Regions from separate parts of the Microbacterium sp. Nx66 genome, predicted to be linked through region 2. Evidence: predicted binding sites of a transcription regulator. Region 2 holds the regulator's gene; each other region holds the start of a gene.

Region 1 (6,634 bases), 1.4 Mb from region 2:
CGCCCACCTCGTGCTGCAGCTCCTTGAGCTGTTCGCGCAGCTGCACGCGGAGCTTGGCGTCGAGGTTCGACAGCGGCTCGTCGAGCAGCAGGATACTGGGGGTGAGCGCGAGCGCCCGGGCGATGGCGACGCGCTGCTGCTGGCCGCCGGACAGTTCTGCCACGTTCTTCTCGAGCTGCGACGCGGCGAGCCCGGTGCGGTCGGCGACCTCGTCCACGCGCCGCCGCTGCTCGGCCTTCGACACCTTCTGCACCGAGAGGCCGAACGCGATGTTCTCCCGCACGTTCATGCTCGGGAACAGGGCGTAGTTCTGGAACACCATGCCCACGCCGCGCTTCTCGCTCGGCACCCGGGTCACGTCGCGACCGGCGATGTGGATGCGGCCGCCGGTGGGCTCGATGAACCCCGCGAGCGTGCGCAGGGCGGTGGTCTTGCCGCATCCGGACGGACCCAGGAGGGTGAAGAACTCACCCTCCTGGATCTCCAGATCGAGGTGCGAGACCGCACGGTGGTCGCCGAACACGACCTCGACGTCGTCGAAACGGATCATCGTCTTCTCTCTCTGCCGGAGCGGCGGGACGGCTCGGCTCAGCCGATGTACTCGAGCGTGACCTTCTCGACCCAGGCGCCGAGGTTCTCGCTCACGAAGCCGAAGTCGATGTCCTGACGGTCGAGCGTGCCCATGAGCTCGACGACCTCGGGGTTGGCCTTCTCGACCGCGCCCTCGTTCACCGGCATGGCGTTGAACTCCGCGGCGAACTCGCCCTGGACCTCGGCGCTGCCGAACCAGTCGATGAACTCCTGCGCCTTCTCCTCGTTGTCCGTGCCGTTGATCTGCGCGATCTGCTCGGTCACGTAGGGGACGCCGTACGCGGGAACGATCATGCCCGTGCTGGTGCCGTACTCCTCGTCGCGGGCGGAGATGCCGCTCGACGGCAGCACGCCGTAGTCCACCTCGTCGCGGGTGATGCGGGCGTAGAGGTCGGTGCCCTCCACAGCGGGGGAGCCGTTGGCGTAGTACGACTTCACCAGGTCCCAGCCCTCGTCGCTCACGCCGAGGTCGCCGTCCTCGTCGAGGTGACGGGTGAGCATGCTGGCGAGCACGAGCTGCGGGGTGGCCTGGCCGAGCGCGGGGTTGACCTCGTAGCGGCCGGCGTACTCCTCATCGGTGTACAGGTCGTCCGGGTCCGCCGGAGCGTCGCTGATGCGGTTCTCGTCGTAGACCGTGACGATCGCCTGCTCCACGAGCGGCCAGAACGCGCCGTCCTTCGGGTCGCCGGCGTCCGCGGGGACCTCGCCGCTCCAGCTCGGTTCGTAGGCCGTGATGGCCTCTTCCGTCTTGAGCTGCTCGAAGAACATGTTGTTCAGGCCGAAGACCACGTCGCCGACCGGGTTGTTCTTCTCCGCGATGATGCGGTTCGTCAGGTCGGCGCCGCCGAGGCCCACGATCTCGATGTCGATGCCCGCGTCCGCCGCCTTCTCGGTGATCCACTCACCGCGGCCGTCGCTGTTCGAGTTCGTGTAGACGATGAGGGTGTCGCCGGAGCCGCCGTCGCTGCCGTCGCCGTCGCCCACGTCTCCGTCGCCGCCCGCCGTGCATCCGGTGAGCGCGATCGCCGCCGCGGCCGTCAATCCGATGAGCGCCCAGCGCCTCTGCTGCCTGTCGGCCATGTTCGTCCCTTTCTCGCCTTCGAGGTGTGTCGATGCGACACTACCGGTTCTTGTGGTGAAGGCACAAAGATTGTCTGGTTTCGTGAGCGCGGTCGCGCGTCCGCACTCAAGATAGGCGCGCGGCGTGAACGCGAGGATGCGACGAGGTGAACGAGTGGGACTCGTGAATGTCATCCTTTAGTTGACGCTCGCCAGTCAGGTCCATAGGCTCGCTTCATGGACGGATCATCGACCAGCGGCTTGTCGCTTGCCGACCTCGCCTCCCTCGTCGACGCTGGCGGAGGAGAAGCGCCGTCTCGCTCGGGCGATGAGGTCCTGATGATCCGTCAGGCCGACGAGTTGGTCCGGCGTTCGCGTGAGCGATTGCAGGAGTCGGTCTCCACCGCGCGCTCGCATGGCGTCTCGTGGCAAGAGATCGGCGCCACGCTCGGCGTGAGCCGACAAGCAGCGTTCAAGCGATTCGGCACCAAGGGTGAGGCAGGGATGATGGCAGCGCCGGTGACAGACCTCTCGGATCGCACGAGCGCGGTATTCGCACACCTGGATGCCGGCGACTACGAGGCGGTGCGAGCACACATGACGTACGCCTGCGGCCGCGCGCTGACCAAGCGCAAACTGATGAGCGTGTGGGACCAGATCCGCAGTGACACCGGCCGCCTCGAAGCCTGCGTCGATTCGACGGTACAGACGGCGGACGGCAGCACGCCGCTGAGCACGCTCGCCAACCGGCACCTGAGTAACGGAGCGATCGTGCAGGTGACCCTGCACCACGAGGCCGGAGAGTGGATCGGCCGCGTTGCCTACAACGGCTTCGGCAAGATCACGGGCATCCTCATCGCCCCACCGGGGTCTCGCGACCTGCCGTTCTAGACTCGTTCCACCCGGGCGTCTCACCCTCCAGGCAGGGTAGGTTCTCGTGGTGCGACCCCACCCCCTCTGTCCTGCTCGGGATGCGTGGTGTTCGTCGCGTGCTGATGCGCAGGCGCGATCGTCGCACCGATTGACACGGCCCGTGATCTTTCCCGCCGCGTCTGCATCGGCGAGGATGCGCCCCGTCGACCTCGCCGAATCAGCGTCCGTTCGCCTCGCGATCCATAGGGGAGACGCCCGAGAGGAGCCGTCGCCTGTGCGCGGGGCGCGGAGGCGCCGTCGCGACTGCCGCCCTGACTCGTTTTCGGGAGCGTAGGGGCGGGCGGGAACAGCTGCAGAATGCCGGCATGCAATCGAACATAACTTCGAAAGTCGAGGCATGCCGAGATAGAATGAAGCATGTCGAAAACGTCCGGACTGCGCGAGGCGATGGATCGCCTCGACGAGGCGTGGGGCGCCGCGGGCGATGTCGCCGAGCTCTCCCGCGTGCAGCTCGTCGAGGTGGCCGACGCGATCGGACTTCTGCAGCGCCGGCTCGATGCGATCCACGTCGACGTGGCCGCCGGCATCGCTCGGGAGTCGCGCGCGGAGCTCGGGGCCGACAGCTTGGCGAAGCAACGCGGGTACCGCACGGCGGCGAAGCTCATCGCCGCGACGACGGGCATCTCGACGGCGGAGGCGCAGCGCCTGGTGAAGGTCGGAGAGGCGACCGCGCCGCGGAGCGATCTGCTCGGCGCACCGCTGCCCGCGCGGTATCCGCTCCTCCGGGAAGCACTCGCGTCGGGTGTGCTCGGAGCGCCGGCGATCGGTCTCCTCGTCGCTCTCCTCGATCGCTGCCACGTGGCCGCCGGTGTGGAGCGCATCGCCGAGGCGGAACGCGTGCTGACCGCCGCAGCCGAAGGGCTCGAGCTCGACGCGGTGCGCAAGCTCGTCCTCCGCGCCGAAGCGTGGCTCGACCCCGACGGCGTAGCGCCGCGGGCGGAGGAACAGCGCGGTCGGCGCGCACTGCGCATCTTCGAACGTGACGGCATGGTGCATCTGCACGCGCAGCTCGATGCCGAGTCCGCTGCGCCGGTCGTCACCGCGATCCGCGGGCACGTGTCTGCCGTGTTCGCCGCCCGCCTCGAAGCCCCCGATGCGGAGTCGCCCGACGCGGATCGGCGCTCCGTCGCGATGATCCAGGCCGATGCGCTGTCCCTCTTCTGCGCGCACGTGCTCGGGTGCGAGGGCGATCGGGTTCCGCTCGCCGGGGCGACGGTGATCGTTCGGGTATCGCTGGACGATCTGCAGGCGGGAACCGGGTCGGCGACGGTCGACGGGCTCGACCAGGTGATCGACATCGGTGCCGCCCGGCGGATGGCGGCCAGCGGGGGCGTCATCCCCTGCGTCCTCGGCGGTGCGAGCGAGGTTCTGGACTGGGGCCGCGAGAAGCGCCTCTTCACCCGAGCCCAACGACTGGCGCTCGCCGAGCGGGATGGCGGGTGCGCCATGTGCGGGCTCCCGCCCGGGATGACGAAGGCCCACCACCTCCGCTGGTGGCAGCGAGATCGAGGTCCGACCGATCTCTCGAACGGGATCCTGCTCTGCGAGACCTGCCACCACCGCATCCACGACAACGGGTGGGAGATCGTGATCGAGGGTTCCGGCGTGACCGGCCGACCGTGGTTCCTTCCGCCGCGGTGGGTCGACCCGCAGCGCACTCCACGGCTGGGCGGACGGGCGCGCTTCGATGTCGCAGCGTGAGTGGGCCGCGCCTGCTCGCGGTGGTGGGTGTCGGGGTCACAGCTGGTCGGCGCCCGAAGGGAGGGGGCGCGCGACGCTCGGTCTGTCAGCGGCGAAGTCGGGAGCGGACGCGGCGGGCGGCTCGTGCGAGGGCGTCGCGCCAGGCGCCGCCCGGCCATTCGCGGCGCAGCCGCAGGCTGCCGTCCTCGTTCCGTACGAGCTCGACCCGACGGCCCGCGAGAAGCGGGGACCTGCCGAGGTGTGCCGTCACGTCGGGCGCCGCTGTCAGCGGGGCGGTGAACATCCACCCGGCGTAGCGGACGGCCACGGTGAGGTCGGCGTCGCGAGCGCCGTCCTCACGGAACGCCTTCATCGGGTCCAGCGCGATCGGCACCGCGTCGAGGCGCTTCGGGCGTCGGCCGCCGATCTTGCGCTCCGAGCCTGCCGTCGACTCCGGCGCCTGTCCGGGGGTCGGCGTATCCCGCGCGACGAGGTCGACGCGGTCAGCGCGACGCTCCTTTCGGGCGTTGAGCACCCCGGAGGGAAGGTCTTCGGTCGCCGACGGGGGCAGGGAGACCAGCCGGTCGGCGGAACCGACGGTCTCGAACACGAACGCCTCCTCGCCGTCCCGGAGCAGACGGACGCGCACGGTGAGCTGCAACCCGCCACGCGACCAGCGCGCCGCGGTCACGGTGGCCGTGCAGGTCGTGTCCGCTTCGAACGCGGCGAAGGCGAGCAGGTCATCCCGGCGGTCGGCGCGCAGCAGAGCCGCCCGAATGCGCTGCGGGAACGACAGCCCCGCATCCACGCCGGGGCCGAATCGACGCTGCGCGAGTGGCACCACCACGTCCAGCAGGCGGTCGCGGTACTCCGCCGGGTACTTCACCATCCGTCGTCCGGCGATCCGGTTGAGGATCTTGCCGCGGAACCAGTGCCGCAGCAGCCGGTCGCGCACCTTCCCGGGCTCCGTGTTCGCCTCGACGACATCGAGCACGGTCTCCAGGTGCGGGAAGTACGACTCGGGGTCGATGCGCGACGAGCTCGCACTCCCGGGCTCCTTCACCCACGCGTAGCAGGGCTCGCTGGCGAGCACCGAGATCGTGTCGGCGGCGAAGTACGCCTGCATCACGAACAGGTGGTCCTCGAGTCGCACCTTGCCATCAGGGAAGCGGATGCCGTGCTCGCGGAGGAACGCCGTCCGGAACATCTTGTGCGGCGTCAGCATCTCCAGGATCGGGTCCTCGCCGAGCACCGCGTGCGGGATGTCGCGCTGGAAGATCTTGGCGGGCAGCTTCCGTCCGATGCCCACCTCCTTGCCGACCACGACGTCCGACCCGTGCTCATCGGCGTAGTCGCACAGCCGCTCGAGTGCGCGCGGGTACAGCCAGTCGTCCTGGTCCACGAACTGCACGTACGTCCCTCTGGCCTCCTCGACGCCGCGGTTGCGCGGAGTACCGGGCCAGCCGGAGTGCGGCAGCGACAGCACGCGTACATGAGGGCGATCCTTCGCGATGCTCTCCAGCCGCGCGGCCGTCTCCTCCCCGGAGCCGTCGTCGCAGAGCAGGACCTCGAAGGCCTCCCGGTCCAGCGTCTGGGCGTCGAGCGAGGCGATGAGGTCGTCGAACGACGCCTTCGGCCGGAACACCGGCACCACCACACTCACCCGCACTCGGCTGCCCGCCGCCTCGTGCCCGGTCGTACTGCTCATGGACGCCGTCCCCCCTGTGGTCGTACCCGGCTCGAATCTCCCCCGCCGGAGGTTCCAGCCAACCATCCCTTCCTGTGGAGCGCGCCAGGCTCGCGGCGGTCGCGGGTGTATGCCGGCGCCGCGGAGGAGTCAGCGCAGGGTGAGACCGATCTCGAAGGAGCGCCGCCAGGGGAGGGTCAGCTCCTCGATCCGCACGTCGTCGGCGGGAAGCATCGACTCCAGCAAGCCCGTCAGCTCGGCGCGGATGACGCGCTCCGCCGTCGCGACCTGCGCGTCGTCGGCCATCGGATAGATGTCAGGGAAGAGGGACGGCCCCGTATCCGTGCGCACCACGGCCTGGTAGGCGAAGTCGTCGAGCAGCCGGGTCAGCAGGGCGATCCGCGCGGCGCGGTCGTCGAAGGAGCCCGAGGCCCGACCGACGACGCCGGCGGCGGCCACCGCGACGACGCTGCCGAGCGTGTTCCCGGCGGTGTTCCACCCGCCGAAAGCCTCCAGGCGGCCGAGCAGTCCGGCCTCGGCGAGCGCGCGCACGAGCGCCTCGTCCGCGCCGTTCGGGTAGCGCACGTCGGCCAGGGCCACGTGCTCACCGGCGTCCAGACGCTCCCGCACGAGAGCGACCGTCCCCGCGACGGCGTCCGCATCGACGACCTCGGGCCGCCCGCG
Region 2 (6,634 bases):
GGTGCTGGAGCTGCCAGCGCCCTGAAGCGTCGTCGGCGAACACGAGCGCGTCGTCGCCGCGCCACTCCGGCTGCAGGGCCGCGGAGGTGGGGACGCGGGTGACGGTCCCGCCGTCCACCGCCCCGATGGCGAGGGCGGCACTCTCCCACGGCATGCTGTCCGCCTGCCACTCGACCCAGGCCACCCGGCTGCCGTCCGGCGAGAGAGCGGGGTGGGCGAAGAATCCGGTGCCCTCCGCGATCACGCGCACCGCAGCCGCTTCGTCGGCGGCCGAGCCGTCCACGGGGATCTCCACGATCGCGCGGCGGTGCGGGGCGGCCGAGAGGTCTTCGCGGACCGCAAGCAGGCGGCCGCTCTGCACGCGCAGCCCGCCGTAGGACGGGCCGGCGGCGGTGAGGGGGCGCGGCTCCGCGCCGCGGTCCATGCGGTGCACACGCTGGTCGGCGCCGGAGACGAAGTACAGGGTGTCGCCGTCGACGGTCCAGGCACCGCCCCCGTACTCGTGCACGCGGGAGCGGGCGCTCCAGGGTGCCGGGAGGATCTCCGCCCCCGTCGAGCTGCGCACCGTGACGCGTCCGCCCTCGGCGGGCACGGACTCGGCCCACCACACCTCATCGCCGACGAAGCGTGCTCCATCGATGCGGGGAGCCGCTCCGGCGACGGCGGCGGCGGTGAAGGGGGAGGGCCAGGAGCCGAACGGTGAGGACATGCGTCGAGCCTACGGGCGGTGACACACGACGTCACACTCGTGCGGCGGGCCGAGGGCGTGTTCTAGGTTTCTGGAAACGCCCGGTTGATCCCGGACGTGGAGCGACAGCCGAGCCCGGCACCCGCCCGCGAACGACGTGCTCTTCGTCGTGCGCGGACCCCGGCCCCTGTCCCCTGGAGAGAAGATGTCTTCCCCGTTCGATGCCTCCCACGCCTCCCGCGTGCCGTTCTCCTTCGAGCTGTATCCGCCCCGCTCGGAGTCGAGCCAGGAGGCGCTGCACGAGACCGTCCGTCACCTCGCCGCGGCCGGGCCCGCGTTCCTCTCGGTGACCTATGGCGCCGGCGGCTCGACCGGGGGACGCTCGCTCGACGTGCTGCGGTTCATCCGCGAGCACACCGACGTCGAGCCCCTCGCCCATCTCACGTGCGTCGGCAACACCTATGCCGGGGCCACGGCGCTCATCCGGGAGTTCCTCGACGCCGGGATCCTCCGCTTCCTCGCCCTCCGCGGCGATCCGCCCGCGGGCCGGACGGAGCCCTTCCTCGGAGACCTGGAGAGCGCGGCTCAGCTCGTGCAGCTCATCGATCGCGTCCAGGCCGAACGTGCTCCGTACCAGGAGTCCCCGGTCCCCGGCCTTCCCGGAGCCGCGCTGGTGGCCCCCCGGCAGAAGGTCGACATCGCGGTCGCGGCCTTCCCGAAGGGGCACCCGCGGGCCACGCACCGCACCCAGGACGTGGAGGCTCTGCTCGCCAAGCAGGCGGCGGGGGCGACCTTCGCCATCACCCAGCTCTTCTTCCACCCGGACGACTACCTCGCCTTCGTGGAGCGAGCTCGAGCGGGCGGCGTCACCATCCCGATCCTTCCCGGCATCATGCCGATCACCTCACCTGCCCGGCTGGCCCGGGTGCTGGAGCTCACGGGGGAGGACCTGCCGAGTGAACTCTCGGTCGCCCTCGACGTCGAGCCCACCGCCGAGGGGCGCCGGGAGATCGGGATCTCGTGGGCCGCGCGCCTCGCCGCCGACGTCGTCGCCGGCGGCGCCCCCGGCGTCCACCTGTACGCCTTCAACCAGCACGAGACCGTCCTGACCGTCCTCGCCGAAGCCGGCATCGTCCCGGCGCTCCGGCACTAGTCCCCGCCGAAAGGAAACACCATGACCGCATTCCCCGAGGGCACCATCCTCGGCTATCCCCGCATCGGCCGCCGCCGCGAGCTCAAGAAGGCCGTCGAGGCGTTCTGGGCGGGCCGCATCGACGAGCAGGAGCTGGAGCGGACGGCAGCGGACCTGCGCGCGGCGACCCGTGAACGCCTGGCCGCCCTCGGCCTCGGTCGCACGGACTCGTCGATCCCGGAGTCCTTCTCGTTCTACGACCAGGTGCTCGATGCCGCCGCCACGGTCGGCGCCATCCCCGCGCGCTTCGACGACCTGCGGGAGGCGGACGGGACGATCGGACTCTCCGCACTGTTCACCGTCGCCCGCGGCGAGGGGGAGCGCGCGCCGCTGGAGATGACGAAGTGGTTCGATTCGAACTACCACTACCTCGTGCCGGAGATCGGCCCGGAGACGGCGTTCTCCCTCGCCAGCGACCGGCTGGTGCGCGAGGTCGCCGAGGCCGCGGCCGCCGGATTCGTCACGCGTCCCGTGGTCGTCGGACCGGTCACGCTGCTGGCGCTCGCGAAGGCGTCGGACGACGCGCCGGAGGGCTTCGAGCCGCTCTCGCGTCTGGAGGACGTGCTGCCGGTCTACGTCGATCTGCTCGTCCGCCTGCGCGCCGCGGGTGCCGAGTGGGTGCAGCTCGACGAGCCCGCGCTCGTCAGCGAGTCGCTGCCGGCCACGACCGCCCAGCTCGCCTCGGCGGCGGAGCGCGCGCTCGCGGTGCTGGGCAGCGCCGAGGAACGTCCCTCGATCCTCGTCGCGGCCCTGTATGCGAGCCTCGGCGAGACGTTCGGGACCGTGGCCGCGGCCCCCATCGAGGCGATCGCCGTCGACCTCGTGCGCGGTGCCATCCCGGAGGCGGTGCCTGGCCTCGAGGGCAAGACCCTCGTCGGCGGTGTGATCGACGGTCACAACATCTGGCGTGGCGACCTCTCCGCGGCGTTCGACTCCCTGGCGGCGCTCCGCGCGCTCGGTGCTCCGGTGTCCGCGGCCACCTCGACCTCGCTGCTGCACGTGCCGCACGACGTGCAGGACGAGACCGCGCTCGACGAGCGCCTGGTGTCCTGGCTCGCGTTCGCGGACCAGAAGGTGCAGCAGGTCGTGACCCTCGCCCGCGGTCTGTCCGAAGGGCGCACGGCGATCGCGACCGAGCTGGACGCCGCGACCGCTGCGCTGCAGGATCGCCTGAGCGCTCCCGGCGTGCGCGACGGTGCGGTGCGTTCCCGTGCGCTGACCGACGCCGACTTCGCCCGTGCTCCGTACGCGGAGCGGGAAGAGGCGCAGAATGTCCTCGGCCTGCCGGTGCTGCCCCTGACGACGATCGGTTCCTTCCCGCAGACCGGCGACATCCGCCGCGCACGCGCGCAGTTCCTCCGCGGCGAGATCCCCGAGGACGACTACGAGGAGTTCCTCCGCCGTGAGGTCGCCGCGGTCGTCTCGCTGCAGGAGGACCTCGGCCTCGACGTCCTCGTGCACGGCGAACCCGAGCGGAACGACATGGTGCAGTACTTCGCCGAGCACCTCGACGGCTTCGCGGTCACGCAGCACGGCTGGGTGCAGTCGTACGGCTCGCGAGCCACGCGTCCGTCGATCCTCTGGGGCGATGTCTCCCGCCCGGCGCCCATCACGGTCGCCTGGTCGGCATACGCCCAGTCGCTCACCGCGAAGCACATGAAGGGCATGCTCACGGGGCCGGTCACCATCCTCGCGTGGTCCTTCGTCCGCGACGACCAGCCTCTGGGGGAGACCGCGAACCAGGTCGCGCTCGCCCTCCGCGACGAAATCGCCGATCTGGAGGCCGCGGGCATCCAGGTGATCCAGGTCGACGAGCCGGCGCTGCGCGAGCTGCTGCCGCTGAAGCAGACCGACCAGCCCGCGTACCTGGACTGGTCCGTCGCCTCGTTCCGTCTGGCGACGGGCGGTGCCGCGGCGGCCACGCAGGTGCACACCCACCTCTGTTACTCGGAGTTCGGCGTCGTGATCGACGCGATCCGTGCGCTCGACGCCGACGTGACGTCGATCGAGGCGGCCCGCAGCCGCATGGAGGTCGTCGCGGACATCGCCGAGGTCGGCTTCGACCACGGCATCGGCCCCGGTGTCTACGACATCCACTCGCCGCGTGTGCCGACGGTCGAGGAGGTCGAGTCCCTGCTGCGTCGCGCGGTCGAGGAGATCCCGCTCCGTCAGCTCTGGGTGAACCCGGACTGCGGCCTGAAGACCCGCGGCTACGCCGAGACCACGGCATCGCTGCGGAACATCGTCGAGGCCACCCGCCGGGTGCGCGAGGACGTGGTGGTCACCGCCTGACACTCCTGCTCAGCGAAACGACGAAGGCCCTCCCGGTGCACCGGGAGGGCCTTCGTCGTGTGTCTCAGACGGCGCGCATGACCGCGACGACCTTGCCGAGCACGACGGCTTCGTCGCCCAGGATCGGCTCGAACGCGGAGTTGCGGGGGAGCAGCCAGGTGTGGCCGTCGCGACGACGAAGCACCTTGACGGTGGCCTCGCCGTCGAGCATGGCGGCGACGATCTCGCCGTTCTCCGCGGTGTTCTGCGACCGGACCACGACCCAGTCCCCGTCGCAGATCGCGGCGTCGATCATCGACTCGCCGGAGACCTTGAGCATGAAGAGGTCGCCCTTGCCGACGAGCTGCCGGGGGAGCGGGAAGATCTCCTCCACCTGCTGATCGGCGGTGATGGGCACGCCGGCGGCGATGCGGCCGACCAGCGGGACCAGGGCGGCGTCGCCGACCGGGGTCGCCACATCCGCGGGGTTCTCCGCACCGGTGCCGGGGAGGTCGATGAGGACCTCCATGGCGCGCGTCTTGCCCGGGTCGCGCCGCAGGTAGCCGCTGAGCTCGAGCTGACCGAGCTGGTGCGTGACGCTGGACAGCGACTTGAGTCCGACGGCATCGCCGATCTCGCGCATGCTCGGCGGGTAGCCGTTCTGTGCGATGGAGGTCTGGATGACCTCGAGGATCGCCATCTGCTTCGGGCTGAGGCTCTTGCGACGGCGGGTGCGCGGCGCCTCGGACTCGAGGGCTGAGGTGTCGCTCATGGTGCTCCTTCACTGCGTGATCCGACGTGCCGCTTCGAATGTCGGTGGCCCGTGGTGGGGTGTCCTTATCGAAACCGTATCCGAGAAAAGCGCGGATCTGGAAGATCTGTTCGAGCGTGTCGGGCGATTCGCGGGCCGCGGTTTCGAAGACAGCTTGACAGATGTTCGAACTCGAAGATATCTTCGGAACGTAGCTTCGCATCCACGGCTCCCGGCCGAGGCGCGGATGCGAAAGCTACGCCAACCTCCCCGGGCTCCGGCGCCGGGACAGTAAGGAGCAGACATGAGCAGCATCAGCCTCAGCACCGCGACCGCCTTCCCGGCATCGGCCCGTCCGGCCACCCGGCTGCGGATCACGGCACGCGGTCGCCGCGCTCTGCTCGCGCTCGCCTCGGTCCCGCTCGCGGCGGGCATCGCCTTCGCCGCCATCAGCGGGGGCAGTGCGATCGCCTCCGGCGCGGACGCACCGGCCGTCTCCGTCGAGACCGTCACGGTCATGCCCGGCGACACCCTCTGGTCGATCGCGAGCAGCATCGCCCCCGAGGCCGACCCCCGCGAGGTCATCGGTGAGATCAGCCGCATGAATCTCCTGCGCGGCGGCGAGCTGCAGGTCGGTCAGGAGCTCGCGCTCCCGGCCCGCTACACCGACTGACGCGGAGCCCGAGTCTTCCGATCCGGTCGTCACGATGACCTCGGCTCTCCGTGCTCCTCTTAAGATGGGAAGGGTGACCTTCTCCCTCAACGATCTCCCGCTCCGCGACGATCTGCGCGGACTCACCCCGTACGGCGCGCCCCAGGCCCCGCTGCCGGTGGCTCTGAACGTGAACGAGAACACGCATCCCGTTCCCGACGAGGTCGCCAGCGACATCCTCGATGACATCGCCGTGGCGATCCGGGACGTGAACCGGTACCCGGATCGTGAGTTCACGACGCTGCGGGAGGCCTTCGCCGACTACCTGGGTCACGGCCTCACGCCGGAGCAGATCTGGGCGGGAAACGGCTCCAACGAGGTGCTGCAGCACATCTTCCAGGCTTTCGGCGGTCCGGGCCGCACGGCATTCGGCTTCGGCCCGACGTACTCGATGTACCCGCTCATCGCGAAGGGCACAGGGGCGTCGTGGATCGCCGGCACCCGGCAGCCGGACTACACCGTCACCGCGGAGGAGGCGGCGGAGCAGGTCCGTGCGGCCGACCCGGACATCGTGATCCTCTGCTCGCCGAACAATCCGACGGGCACGCCGCTGGGGCTCGACGTGGTGGAGGCCGTCTACGACGCCGCCCGTGGCGTGGTGATCGTCGACGAGGCCTATCAGGAGTTCGCGCCGCGCGATGCCCCGTCTGCACTGACTCTGCTGGAGGGCCGGCCGCGGCTGGCGGTCTCCCGCACCATGAGCAAGGCCTTCGCCTTCGCCGGTGCCCGCGTCGGCTACCTCGCCGCCGACCCCGCGTTCATCGACGCGCTGCGTCTGGTGCGCCTGCCCTACCACCTGAGCGCCCTGACGCAGGCGGCGGCCGTCGCCGCGCTCCGCAATGCCGACGTCATGCTCGGGATGGTGCAGGAGATCGTGGAGCAGCGCGACCGGATCACGGCCACGCTGGAGGCCCTCGGCTACACGCCCCACCTCTCGTGGTCCAACTTCGTGCTGTTCGGCGGCGTCGCGGACCCGCAGGCCACCTGGCAGCAGCTCTACGATCGCGGCGTGCTCGTCCG
Region 3 (6,634 bases), 110 kb from region 2:
GCGGCGGTGGGGACTCGGGTTCGGGGTCGGGCGAGGAGACCGCCTCGGGCTTCGACGCCGGCTCCACGATCGGTGTCGCTCTGCCCGACAAGACCTCGGAGAACTGGGTCCTGGCCGGTCAGCTGTTCACCGACGGCCTGGAGAAGGCCGGTTTCAAGGCGGACGTGCAGTACGCGCCCGCCAGCAACACGGTCGCCGAGCAGCAGAACCAGATCCAGGCGATGGTCACCGGTGGCGCCAAGGTCATCATCATCGGTGCCAAGGACGGCAAGCAGCTCACCACGCAGGTGGAGGCCGCCCGCGACGCGGGTGTCGCGGTCATCGCCTACGACCGTCTCATCGAGAACACCGACGCCGTGGACTACTACGTCGCCTTCGACAACTTCGAGGTCGGCAAGCTCCAGGGCCAGGCGCTGCTCGACGGCCTCGCCGAGCGCGCGGGTCACGAGGCGCCGTACAACATCGAGCTGTTCTCGGGCTCGCCGGACGACGCCAACTCGGCGGTGTTCTTCAACGGGGCGATGGAGGTGCTGCAGCCGAAGATCGACGACGGCACGCTGAACGTCGTCTCCGGGCAGACCGAGATCTCCCAGACGGCGACCGAGGGCTGGAAGCCGGAGAACGCACAGCGTCGCATGGACTCGATCCTCACGTCGAGCTACGGCTCGGAGACGCTCGACGGCGTCCTGTCCCCGAACGACACCCTCGCCCGCGCCATCATCACCTCGGCGCAGCAGGCAGGCAAGCCCGTCCCGGTGGTCACCGGTCAGGACTCCGAGGTCGAGTCGGTGAAGTCGATCATGGAGGGCGTGCAGTACTCCACGATCAACAAGGACACCACGCTGCTCGTGGAGCAGGCCATCAAGATGGTCGGTCAGCTCCAGAAGGGCGACGAGGTCGACGTCAACGACACCGACCAGTACGACAACGGCAAGAAGGTCGTCCCGGCCTACCTGCTCCCGCCGGTCATCGTGACCAAGGAGAACGCGGCCGAGGCGTACGCCAACGTTCCGAGCCTCCTCGAGATCGTGAAGTCGTACGAGTAAGCAGAAGCGAGACCGTCCTCGTTCCCCGCGAACGTCGGGCACGACGAGCCGTCCGGACCTTCGGGTCCGGGCGGCTCGTCGCCGTTGTCAGGGCTCAGCCTCGTGGCGTCAGCTGCCGGAGTGCCTTCTTCGCGTGATCAGGGCAAGAAGGAGGGCACAGGCCGACAGGGTCACGGCGACCGCGACGGGGGAGAGCGGACCGGCTCCGCTGGCGAGCGTCCAGCCGCCCCAGGCCGGACCGATCACGGCACCGAGGTTCAGGGCGGCGGTCGCGTAGGACCCTCCCATCGTCGGGGCGGCGGAGGCGGCGTACAGGACGCGGGTGATCAAGGTGCTTCCCACGCCGAACGAGGCCATGCCCTGCACGAAGACGAGAACCAGCAGCGCGACCGGCTGATCCGCGACCGTCGCCAGGACGATCCAGCCGCCCAGGAGCAGCGGTCCACCGACGGCGAGCAACGCGCCCGAGTGCCGATCAGCGTATCGACCGGCGATGGTCACGCCGAGGAACGAGCCGAGACCGAACAAGACGAGCGCGACCGAGACCGCAGCGTCGGGCAGACCGGCGATCTCGGTGACGATCGGCGCCAGGAACGTGAAGACCGCGAAGGTCCCCGCGTTCACCAGCGCCGCCAGGATCATCGCGAGGGCGAGAGGCGGTGTCACCAGGAGGGCGATTTCCGCGCGCAGGGACGGTGCCTTCCTGGCGGGATGCGCCGGCGCCGGGGCTGCTCCGGATGTCGACCGGGGCTGCGCCGGCGTCGCGCCCCGGATCGTCGTCGGCACTCCACGGAGGATCCCGAGGAGTGCGGGGAGACAGAGCAGCGCGACGGCGGCGAAGGTGGCCCGCCAGCTCGATGCGCTGCCGAGCACCGCCCCCGCAGGGACGCCGACGACGGTGGCGATGGTCGTCCCCGAGAGCACCACCGCGAGGGCGCGTCCCGTGCGTTCGCGGGGGACGAGGAGAGTCACCGTACGGAGAGCGACGGCGAGGAACCCCGCGTTCGCGAGGGCGCCGAGCACGCGCATGACGAGGAGGAGCTCGAAGGCAGACGTCACCGCGCCGACGACATGGCACGCGGCGAAGAGCGCCAGGCAGACGATGAGCGTGCGACGCGGCGGCCACTCACGCGCGAACGCGGCCATGGCGGGCGCGCCCACGACCATGCCGACGGCGAAGGCCGAGGTGAGGAGACCGGCCGTGCCGACCGGGACGTGGAGGTCGTCCGCGATCGCGGGGAGGAGTCCAGCGAGCATGAACTCCGAGGTGCCCATGACGAAGACCGCCAGGGCGAGGGCATAGAGGGGGAAAGGCATCGAGTGCTCCGAGGTGAGAGGGAAGAGGAGGGCTTCTCGTCACCACGGTCAGCGCCCGGGTCACCGGCGCGCGCCCGCCGACAGGGCGGACGAAGGGATCAGCGGTTCACGGGGCTGACGGTGTGACCGGCAGCCCCCGACCTGTCTGATTCGGGGCTCGACATGCCCTCCACCCTAGGGCTGCTCAGTGAGCCGGCGCGATCACGGGCGAAGACCACGGGGGATCCTCGGCGAAGGTCACGGTGTGCGGAGGCGGCGGTCGGTCGATGTAGCTCCGGCCGGTGGGGCTCGTCCACTCCAGAACGCCGCCCGGCCCCTGCTCGACGTGCCACGGAGAGTGGTGTTTGAGCATGTGATGTCGTCGACAGAAGGTCGCGAGGTTGTCGTGCACGGTCTCGCCGCCGAGCGCCGCATCGTGATTGTGATCGAGGTCGCACTTCCGCGGCGCGAGGCCGCAGCCGGGGAAGCGGCAGCGTTGATCGCGGGCCCGCAGGTGCCGGCGGAGGTCTTCGCTCGGCCGGTACCGGTCGACGGCCAGCAGCGCCCCGCTGATCGGGTGAGTGAGCACCCGGTCCCATCCGCTCGCCGCGCCGGCCAGTCGGCGGGCCGTGGCCGGATCGATCGGGATCACCCCGTCGAGCTCGGCGGCGAGGATCGGAGTGCCGCCCGTGGTCCCTTCCTGCTCGCCGTGCATCAGGGTCAGCACCGGCACGGTGACCTCGACGCGCGCTCGAAGTTCCGAGAGCAGTCCTTCTTCCGAGTCATGTCCCGCCGGAGCGCCCGTCAGGACGAGGTCGGCGAGCAGGTCCGCGCGCAGCTGATCCACGGTCCTGTCGTCGGGGATGCTCTCCTCCGCCTCCCGACGGTGTGCTCGCGCGTTCTCCTCCCGCACGGCATGCGCCATCTGGGAGAGCCGGTCGAACATGCCGTGCACGAGGGCCGCAGGGCCGCGCGCACCGAGTTCGGCCATGCCATCCTCGAGGTCGGTCACCCAGACGCGGCGCAGCTCCCTGGCGTCGCGGTGTCGCTCGACGAGCGTCCGCTCCTGGAGCCGGTCGGCCAGTCGGCGCACGAGCCGGCGTATCCGGTTCGGAGACTCCGCAGCGGCCACCTCGATCGCCTCCGTCGCGAAACACGAACGGTCGTCCGGGTCATCGAGATGAGCGCCCGCCTCCACGATCAGCCGCGCGTGCGCGGCGCTGATCCGTCCGGCGCCCTGGGCCTCCCAGACGGTGGGGAACCGCTCGACCAGCCAGGACGCCTCGGACATCCGCCGTTCGATCGCGCGGTCGCTGACGCGCTGTGCGGCCCCGATCTCCGCGGCGACCGTGCGGATCGCCATGTCGCCGCCGTCCGGATGACGCGCCTGCCGAGCGATGTCGACCGCAAGCCGCCCCGCCATCGCCAGGAGACCATCCCGCGCGGCCTGCATGCTGCTCAGCGTCTTCTCGGCCGCTTCCAGCCCCTCCACCAGATCGGCGAGCATCGCCATCTGGGAGTCGGTCGCGTCGAGCAGTGCGGGCATGACGTCAGTCCATCACCGACCACTGACATTCGAACGAAGGTTCGAAGGAATCTGGCCGAAAGTCGTATCACGAAAGGATAACGACCGTGGTTGACTGGCTCCGTGCTCCTGAACGTCATCGAAGCCGGGGAGGGCGACCGCGTCGCCGTGCTGCTGCACGGCATGATGGGGTCCGCCGAGAGCTGGCACCGCGTGGTCCCGCTGCTCGTGGAACGCGGCTTCCGCGTGCTGGCGCTCGATCTGCCCGGCCACGGCCTCTCGCCGCGTGATCCGGAGCTCACGATCGAGACGGCCGCCGACGCCGTCATCGAGACTCTGGCGCAGGTCGCGGCAGGCTGCGATGCCGAGGGCACCCCGGGGGACCGCGCCTGCTCCACCCTCGCCGTCGCCGTGGGGCACTCCTTCGGCGCCACCGTGCTCGCCGCCGCCGCGCCGCGCCTCGACCCGGGCCTCGCCGTCTACGTCGACGCGCCGCTCGCCCTCCAGGGCGGCCAGGATCGCGCCGCCCTCGTGTCGCAGTACGAACATGACCGCCGCGCGCGCATGTCGCCCGCCGAACTCCGCCGCCTCCGTCCTTTCTACTCCGTCGACGACGCCACGGTCGAGGCGCGGGCGGCCGAGCGGTTCGACCCGCCGACGGCGGCCTCCGTCTCCTGCGGGGAGGACGGCCATTGGACCGCCGCCCCCGGCTCCATCGTCGTGCGCGCGGAACCCAGCGCCTGGGTGACCGATGAGGACGCGCGACGGTTCGAGCACGGCGGGGTGACGGTGCGCAGCATCCCCGGCGCCGCCCACACCGTCTGGTACAGCCACTTCGAGGTCTTCACCGCCGCGCTGCCAGAGCTCTTCGCCCCCTCGCTCGTCTGACCGGGCGACCGCCCGACGCGGCGCGACTACCCTGGAGAGGACATGGCACATCTTCTCGGGGCCGAAGCCCTGCACCTCGAATACCCGACCCGCGTCGTCTTCGACGCCGTGACCCTCGGCATCGAGGAGGGCGACCGCATCGGCATCGTCGGCCGCAACGGCGACGGCAAGTCCAGCCTTCTCGCCATGCTCGCCGGCCGGAAGGAACCGGACTCCGGGCGCGTGACCGTGCGCGGCGGCACCCGCATCGGCGTCCTCGACCAGGCCGACACGCTCCCCGACGACATCACGATCGCCGCCGCCGTGGTCGGCGACATGGCCGAGCACGAATGGGCCGGAGACGCCCGCGTCCGCGATGTGATCGAGGGGCTGCTGACGGATCTGCCGTGGGACGCGCAGATCGGCTCCCTCTCCGGCGGGCAGCGCCGCCGTGTGTCCCTCGCGAAACTGCTCACGGGCGACTGGGACGTCATCGCGCTCGATGAGCCGACGAACCACCTCGACGTCGAGGCGATCACGTGGCTCGCCGGGCACCTCAAGAAGCGCTGGCCCGCGAACGCCGGAGCCCTCCTCGTCGTGACCCACGACCGGTGGTTCCTCGACGAGATCTGCACCGAGACGTGGGAGGTGCACGACCGCATCGTCGAGCCCTTCGAGGGCGGCTACGCGGCCTACATCCTGCAGCGGGTCGAGCGCGACCGCATGGCGGCGGCGACAGAGGCGAAGCGGCAGAACCTCGCCCGCAAGGAGCTCGCCTGGCTGCGCCGCGGTGCCCCGGCCCGCACCAGCAAGCCGAAGTTCCGCATCGACGCCGCCAACGAGCTCATCGCCGACGTGCCCGAGATCCGCGACAAGGTCTCGCTGCAGTCGCTCGCCGTCTCGCGGCTGGGCAAGGACGTCGTCGACCTGCTCGATGTGGGGGTGACGTACCCTTCGACAAGCTCAGGGACCCAGGCAGGCTCAGGGACCCAGGCAGGCTCAGGGACCCAGGGAGGCTCAGGGACCCAGGGAGGCTCAGGGGGCGGGAAGACCGTGCTCAAGGACGTGGAGTGGCGGATCGCCCCGGGCGAGCGCACGGGCATCCTCGGCGTGAACGGTGCCGGGAAGTCCACCCTCCTGGGGCTCATCTCCGGCACGGTCGAGCCCACCGAGGGGCGGATCAAGCGAGGGAAGACCGTGCAGGTGCGCACTCTCACGCAGCGCCTCGACGAACTCCTGCCGCACTGGAACGACCCCGTGCGCGTGGTCATCTCGGGTCTGCGCACGTCGTACACGCTCGGCGCCGGGTCGAAGGCGCAGGACCTCACGCCCGGACAGCTCCTGGAGCGACTCGGGTTCTCGTCCGCCCAGCTCTCGACGCCGGTGAAGGATCTCTCCGGTGGCCAGCAGCGTCGGTTGCAGCTGCTGCTGGTGCTGCTCGACCAGCCGAACGTGCTCATCCTCGACGAGCCCACGAACGACATGGACACCGACATGCTCGCCGCGATCGAGGACCTCCTCGACTCCTGGTCGGGCACGCTCCTCGTCGTGAGCCACGACCGGTACTTCCTGGAGCGGGTGACGGATCAGCAGTACGCGATCCTTCCCGGTCCGGACGGCGCGGGGCGCCTGCGGCATCTCCCGGGCGGCGTCGACGAGTACCTGCGCCTGCGACAGCACCTCGAGACGGCCCCGGCGACCGCGGCAGCGGCCCCCGCAACGAGCGGTCTCGACGGCGCTGCTCTCCGGGCGGCGCAGAAGGAAGCCGCCGCCCTGGAGCGCCGCATCCAGAAGCTCACGCAGCAGGTCGACACGGCCAAGCACGCCCTCGCCGACCACGACCAGTCCGACTACGAGGGCCTCGGCGAGCGGATGAAGGCGATCTCGGCGCAGGAGGCCG

What was found. Region 2 encodes LexA, which represses DNA repair genes until DNA is damaged. Its sites were predicted from a motif close to TCGAACANNTGTTCGA; they were not measured.
Region 1: the regulator LexA is predicted to act here: its motif matches at 2,895-2,910, upstream of MICNX66_RS01275 (HNH endonuclease signature motif containing protein).
Region 3: the regulator LexA is predicted to act here: its motif matches at 3,918-3,933, upstream of MICNX66_RS11380 (HNH endonuclease signature motif containing protein).

The regions. Positions count from the first base shown of each region.
Region 1 is NZ_LR880474.1:281,575-288,208, forward strand. Features, by position in the region: gene MICNX66_RS01260 (ABC transporter ATP-binding protein) at 1-550, opposite strand, end outside; gene MICNX66_RS01265 (extracellular solute-binding protein) at 589-1,671, opposite strand; gene MICNX66_RS01270 (hypothetical protein) at 1,888-2,541, shown strand; gene MICNX66_RS01275 (HNH endonuclease signature motif containing protein) at 2,941-4,284, shown strand; gene MICNX66_RS01280 (glycosyltransferase family 2 protein) at 4,370-5,971, opposite strand; gene MICNX66_RS01285 (DUF4127 family protein) at 6,101-6,634, opposite strand, start outside.
Region 2 is NZ_LR880474.1:2,272,682-2,279,315, reverse strand. Features, by position in the region: gene MICNX66_RS10860 (S9 family peptidase) at 1-709, opposite strand, end outside; gene MICNX66_RS10855 (methylenetetrahydrofolate reductase) at 894-1,841, shown strand; gene metE (5-methyltetrahydropteroyltriglutamate--homocysteine S-methyltransferase) at 1,863-4,172, shown strand; gene lexA (transcriptional repressor LexA) at 4,237-4,923, opposite strand; gene MICNX66_RS10840 (LysM peptidoglycan-binding domain-containing protein) at 5,207-5,575, shown strand; gene MICNX66_RS10835 (histidinol-phosphate transaminase) at 5,640-6,634, shown strand, end outside.
Region 3 is NZ_LR880474.1:2,378,406-2,385,039, reverse strand. Features, by position in the region: gene MICNX66_RS11390 (substrate-binding domain-containing protein) at 1-1,046, shown strand, start outside; gene MICNX66_RS11385 (Cmx/CmrA family chloramphenicol efflux MFS transporter) at 1,155-2,363, opposite strand; gene MICNX66_RS11380 (HNH endonuclease signature motif containing protein) at 2,548-3,888, opposite strand; gene MICNX66_RS11375 (alpha/beta fold hydrolase) at 3,991-4,755, shown strand; gene MICNX66_RS11370 (ABC-F family ATP-binding cassette domain-containing protein) at 4,798-6,634, shown strand, end outside.